DNA from 3 places in the Phormidesmis sp. 146-20 genome. Region 3 is predicted to be linked to each of the others. Evidence: predicted binding sites of a transcription regulator. Region 3 holds the regulator's gene; each other region holds the start of a gene.
The links. The regulator NtcA, encoded in region 3, controls nitrogen genes in cyanobacteria. The targets are predictions, from matches to a motif close to TTTGTANNNNNNNNTACAAA.

Region 1: a site for NtcA is predicted at 811-830, ahead of ACKFKH_RS13415 (DUF4327 family protein). Genes of this name have one in related genera too.
Region 2: a site for NtcA is predicted at 1,145-1,164, ahead of ACKFKH_RS08015 (ammonium transporter). Genes of this name have one in related genera too.

What each region holds. Positions count from the first base shown of each region.
Region 1 is NZ_JBJPHT010000014.1:12,368-14,557, forward strand. It holds gene pdxA (4-hydroxythreonine-4-phosphate dehydrogenase PdxA) at 1-645, shown strand, start outside; gene ACKFKH_RS13415 (DUF4327 family protein) at 921-1,142, shown strand; gene dapF (diaminopimelate epimerase) at 1,212-2,054, opposite strand.
Region 2 is NZ_JBJPHT010000006.1:214,333-216,522, forward strand. It holds gene ACKFKH_RS08005 (hypothetical protein) at 1-198, opposite strand, end outside; gene smpB (SsrA-binding protein SmpB) at 517-984, opposite strand; gene ACKFKH_RS08015 (ammonium transporter) at 1,370-2,190, shown strand, end outside.
Region 3 is NZ_JBJPHT010000021.1:20,132-22,321, reverse strand. It holds gene ACKFKH_RS17475 (hypothetical protein) at 1-99, opposite strand, end outside; gene ACKFKH_RS17470 (hypothetical protein) at 479-952, shown strand; gene ntcA (global nitrogen regulator NtcA) at 1,012-1,683, opposite strand.

The DNA.
Region 1 (2,190 bases), on a different contig from region 3:
ACCGAACTGCTGGCAGAGCGGGCAGGCGTGACTCGATTTGGCATGTTGTTTGTCGCTCGATCGCCTCACACTGGTTGGACGTTGAGAACCCTGTTAGCGACGACTCACATTCCTCTACGCCAGGTGGCCGACGCACTGACTCCAGACTTGTTGACCCTCAAACTAGAATTGCTGATCGACTGCTTGCAGCGAGATTTTGGCCTCAACCGTCCAAAAATCGCGATCGCGGGCCTAAATCCGCACAGTGGAGAACAGGGACAACTCGGTCGCGAAGAACAGGATTGGATGGTAACGTGGTTAGAAGAAATGTGTGTTCGCTTTCCCAACACTCAGCTAGATGGCTTAATTCCGCCGGATACGCTCTGGGTGAAGCCGGGACAATGTTGGTATGGCAGTCAGGGAATGGCTCACGATGGCTACTTGGCGCTCTACCATGACCAGGGTTTGATTCCGGTGAAGCTGATGGCATTTGATCGTGCCGTAAATACGTCGATCGGGCTGCCCTTTATTCGGACTTCTCCTGACCACGGAACGGCCTTTGACATCGCAGGGCGAGGAGTTGCAGAGGCGACTAGTTTGAAAGCGGCGATCGATCTAGCGATCGAACTATCAGAACATCAACTTGCGGCCTCATCGGTTTGCTAGACAAACTTGCACTATTACAAACTTTTACAATGTGATCCAGACCACAAACCTGACTCACTTTGAATTTTGGGGCGAACCAGGAATGGAAACAATGTCAAGCCTTGCTGACAAAAGCAACACTTCTTAATATAATTCCTAAAGAAGTAGCCTGAGAATAGAAAACATTCAGTATATCTGACTACAAAGCTGTTTTCTTCGAGGCACGAACAAAATGCTTTTTGCAAAATCTTTTAATTCTTAACGCGCACAATTTTAAGGACTCCCAGGAGGGTGACATGATTCAGACAATCCAATACTCCCTGACCATGATTCAAGACGAAGTACGTCAACTGGTCGAAAAGGGAGTGGTGAATCGTCAGCAACCGATTTATACACTCTGCAAGCATATTCCTGCCCGCGAATGGGTTTGCATTGAGTGTGAGCTAGAAAAATGTGACTTTTTGCTGCGCGATCGTATTGGTGACTTGATGGGCAGCGAGCTTTGGGATAACGATTAAACGGGCTGTGTGGGGAAGTTTTCAGTTCTGAGTTTTGCAGCCCCATCGATCCAAAGCTCTGAAACAGGCTCAAAGCTTGCCCACAAACACTCGCTCTGCTGGCCCGGTCATGTAGAGGCGGTCATTGACTGCCCATTCGATGTCTAAGCATCCACCGGGCAGCTCGATTGTTACTCGGCGATCGCAGCGTTTGTTAAGCACTCCAGCAACCAGGGACGCACAAGCCCCTGTGCCACAGGCCAGCGTGATTCCAGCGCCTCTTTCCCACACGCGCATCTTAAGATAGTCCGATCGCACCACTTCAATAAATTCAGTGTTTGTCCGTTGTGGAAACGCTGGATGATGCTCAAATTTTGGGCCAATTTGCTCTAGAGGAATTTCTGCTACATCGTCTACAAAAGTGATGCAGTGCGGATTGCCCATGCTCACACAGGTAATGCGCCAAGTTTGACCTGCGACTTCTAAGGGTTGATCGATTGCAGTTTGGTCAGGGGCGACGATCGTGGTGGGAATTTCTGCGGCCAAAAGGTGAGGCACTCCCATATCCACGGTCACTTGACTGTTGGCTTCTAGCTTGGGTGTCATCACGCCTGCCAGCGTCTGAATGCGATATTCTGCGCGGGCGGTTCCGTGATCTGAGGTTTCCAAATCTGCTAAAAATCGGCCCAGACAGCGAATTCCATTGCCGCACATTTCTGGTTCTGAGCCGTCAGAGTTAAAAATTCTCATGCTGTAATCGGTGCCATCCTGCCCCGGAAGCGCGAAAATCACACCGTCTGCTCCGATTCCGAAGTGGCGATCGCACAGCTCAACCGCTTGTTTTGGAGTCAAGCAAGGCTCTGATGAACTGCGATTATCAATCAGAATAAAGTCATTCCCCAAACCGTGATACTTAGTGAATTCAACATTCATGATTCGCGACTCCGAAGGATGTGTAGAGTTGAGATTGCGGAACTATAGAAAAAGTTTTGAGATCCAAATTTTGAATCTGCGGCTGCAAGCTGCTTCAATTCAAAACTTACGACTCTAAGCTGTTTGTCATTTGCCA
Region 2 (2,190 bases), on a different contig from region 3:
CCCGCGCTCTACCCGTACCCAGGTGAGCGTCGGGATGAAAGCCAGGGCGTTGACGAATTGCTGCTTTGCAAGATGACAAAACGCAGTTGAGGCTTTGATTAGCAGCGATGAGGAAACGCCAATCTCCCACGCTGCAAACGAGTGTGATATAGTCAGAACAAGGGTTTGAGCTAATCGCCGCCCTGTAATCTGAACCACGACAACTCAAAGTATGGGGTTGCATCCAGTAATGCGCGAATTCGCGTTTCTGTGGATGCGTAAAACTTTGACAGTACAGGGGTTGAACATACTTTCGGTACTTGTTCAAAGTCTGCGGTAGGGCATTCCGTGGACTCAAAATAAAGCTCAGGTAACGTCCGATGCAATAGCAGGAGTCACTGAGAAGCCCGCTCTGTATGCGTCAGCGTCAGAGTCGGGAGTATGTCACAACGCTTATCCTGAAGTCCACCAGAATCGGCAGCTTGGGGAGCAGAAGCACCCAGTAGAGCCGTGAAAAAACTTTATCGAGAGGTTGCTTTAGCCGTTTTTCATCGCCCGCTGCATGTCTCGCTGGTCGTCGCGACGTTTGACGCTTTCTCGCTTGTCGTGCAGCTTTTTACCTTTAGCAAGCCCCAAAACGATTTTGACCCAGCCGCGCTTAAAGTACATCTTGAGCGGCACCAGTGTTAAACCTTGCTGTTCGACCTGTCCGACCAGTTTGCGAATCTCTTTGCGATGCAGCAGCAGTTTGCGAGTCCGACGCGGATCGTGGTTAAAAAACTGACTGGCAGTTTGGTGAGGAGAAACATGAACGTTGAGCAGCAGCACTTCGCCATCTCGGACTAAGGCAAACCCGTCTCTCAGGTTGACCTTGCCTTCTCGAATCGATTTAACCTCAGTGCCAACTAGCTCGATCCCAGCCTCATAGGTTTCTAGAATCTCGTACTGGAAACGGGCCTGACGGTTATCGCTGACAACTTTGACGCTTTCATTCTTCTCGCTCATGGGACTATTTTAGCGCGATCGCTTCCCTGCCTAGCCTTCCCTACAGAAGATTTTGGCTCAAAGTTGGGCAGAGCCGATTAGCCCTAGTTTTGGACTTACTAAGTAGCTTTAAGAATTGTGTGGATGGAATTGAGACCAAAGTTCTCAAAATTTTATACGAATTGCATTCTACGATACAAAACTCAGTGCTCAAATCCCCGAAGTTTCTAGTATTCCTTAATCATTTCATTACTCGCAGCAATCAGTGGAGCAAGCCTTCTTAGAGAAATGATGTCAAGACACTGAATCTGCGGTCTGAAAAGCCATTTCGGACTGTCGTCTCCCCTGTCTTGAGGAGAAGGTCCTACCAAATTGATGTCGTTTATTCACCGAGCAAAGTCCCGTTATGATGTATCGCTCAACGCTCAAAAAAACCCTTGAAAAGCGAAAACTCGATCGCGCTTCCAAGTGGTTCAATCCCGATTGGTACGCCAAACAGCTAACCCCCTCTTGGCAAGCCTGCATTCCCCTCGCTCTGATCATTGTGATGCTGTGGGGCTACGCTGGAATTGCCCAAACGCCACCGCCCACGATCGAGTCTGTCTCCCAGGCCACCGCAGAACTCAAAATTGGCATCGACACCATGTGGGTGATGATCGCCGGAATGCTGGTGTTCTTTATGAATGCGGGTTTCTGCATGTTAGAGACAGGCATGTGTCGCCAAAAAAATGCCGTCAACGTACTGGCGAAAAACTTAATTGTGTTTGCCCTGTCCACCATCGCATTTTGGGCGATCGGCTTTGGACTGATGTTTAGCAACGGCAACAACTTTTTGGGCACGAGCGGCGGCTTTTTTCTCACGGGTGCTGACAACAGCCCGGCGATGGGAGATGCCTACCAGGGGATTTTCTCAGCCTTAAATTGGACAGGCGTACCGCTGGGTGCCAAGTTCTTCTTTCAACTCGTGTTTGCCGGGACAGCAGCGACGATCGTCTCTGGGGCAGTTGCCGAACGCATCAAATTTATTGACTTTTTGATCTTTAGTTTGCTGCTGGTAGGAATTGCTTACCCGATTACGGGTCACTGGATCTGGGGCGGCGGCTGGCTGGCTGATGCAGGCTTCTATGATTTTGCTGGCTCGACAGTGGTGCACGCAGTGGGCGGTTGGGCCGCGCTGATGGGGGCGGCTTTCTTGGGGCCCAGAATTGGCAAATACAACTCTGACGG
Region 3 (2,190 bases):
CAACACTACCAGCATCACCAGAGACAGCGCTGAAAAAGGAGCAATCAGCATCATCAGCAGCAGCCCCAAGAGTAAAATCATCACGATCGAATTGTTCACAACGAGCGTCTCCCAAATTAGAATCAGGCTCAGTCTAATCAAGAGAGCTAACTCAATGCCTCTAGCGATAGCAGCATTTCTGTCGCATAATTGTTGTGAATATATGAAGAAACTTTTTGATTTATAGTCTTTTGCAAATCTTCTGAAATCACTGAATCTTCTCAATGCGTTTGGGCTAGTGAGAATCGCAAAATCAGAAAGCGATCGCCTTCTTTTTGACCAGATTGAACCATAAAAGTTTGCGCTATGATAGCGAAGCTATTCCCTTGGATAGAACCCTTTGATGGTAGGAATCTTTAGCCATCTAGCGCAGCCTCACACAAGGGAATCAACGCTCAATCATCCATCCCTTTTGGAACGCAACCCCGGTGAGAACCCTATGGAAGAGTGGCAAAAAGATTTTTCTGAACTGTTAGAAACGATCGCGGATCACATCGAAGGCTTCTTTGTTGAAGTGTCGAGAGAAGTGACAGAAGTGGTCAACGTGTTTGTAGAGCTTTCTGACGAGCTTTCGGCACAGGCACAAAATACCTTTACAGATGAGATTGACCAATACATTAATGAGCTAGTCAACCCCGTCTTAGAAGCCTATTTTGGGTTTGAAGGCATGGTCGGAGAAGCTGCCCAACCGATGATGCAAACTGTAGAACCGCTGCTCAACCAACACCCCATCTGTGTCGGCTGTCGTCACTATCATGGGCAAGCCTACAACGGCAACGTGCTAGTCTGCGGAATGCACCCCTACGGCGTGGGAGAAGGACTAGACATCTGCCCTGATAAAGAATTGACCCGCTGGAAGTCACCCTACCTCAATTCAGAAGGTCAGTTTCTATTTAGAGAAGACGATTGGTAATAGGCGAGGTGTGAAGCCTGAAATTTGTACGCCTTCAGGCTTCGCCGACTGGCTAGCGATCAGGTAAACTGCTGACTCAAGGTGACTGGATTGTGGACAGTGATCTTCTTTTTGTGAATAGAGATCATTTTGTCCTGTCGCAAGTCTCCCAGCAGACGAGTCACGGTCACCCGCGTTGAGCCGATCGCTTCTGCAATGGCTTGATGAGACAGCTTGAGGTCGATCGTGATCCCTTCTTGACTGGGCAGGCCAAAATCGCGACAGAGAATCAGCAAGAAACTCACCAGACGCGACCCCATATCTCGATGCGCCAGCGTTTCGATCATCATTTCGGTTTGTAGAATTCGAGACGATAGCCCTCGCAGCATCAGCAGACAGAGTTCGGGGTTGTCTTTGAGTGCTTTTTCAACCTGCTCAATTTGAACAGACAGCAACTCAACCGATGTGAACGCAACCGCATGATAAAAGCGATCGGCGCGTTGCCCGGTGATCAGTGACAGCACCCCAAACACGCTGTTTTCTCGCAGTAAGGCAACCGTAATCTCCTCACCCGCCTCATAGACTCTCGAAAGCTTGACGGCACCTTTGACTAAAAAATAAACTCGCTCTGCGGGGTCGCCTGGAAAGAAGATCGTTTTGCCTCGCTCAAACGTCTCAACGACAGGTGGAAAGGCACCGCCCCCAATCTGGCGAAATAATGCTGCAAGTGGTCGCTCTTTGGTCACTACCATGTTCCTTGTCGAACTCGTGCTCTTGAACTCTCTTGATTGACCTGGCAACAGTTTTTACTTAGCTGTCAGCTGATCTGTAAGAGATTGATGACTTTAGAACACTTAAACTTACTCTTCAAGCAGTTTTTGTGCTCGATACTACACTATTCTGCCAGGTAGTTGAATTTTTGCAGGAATTGAGCTAAGTCTCTAACAATTGCTTAAGGTTTGAGCTTAAATTCGTCGTTCATCCGAAGATTTTTAAGATCTGTCACCTATTTTAATCAGGCTGGAAGTCAATAGATTAATCAATAGATCGATTCAAAGATCAATTCAGTAATAAGTTTGTCAAAAAGTACGTTGTGAGTTGAAGATTTCAGAACGATGACCGTGTTGAAGAGCGGTATTACCCAGCGTCAAGGAGCTTAATTTACCGAAAGCTCTAAAGACTTTTAGGGTGCTGCCCTTTAGTCGAAGACATTCAACTCTTACATTGAGAATTCGTCAGTCTGAGATTAAAAAACTTTA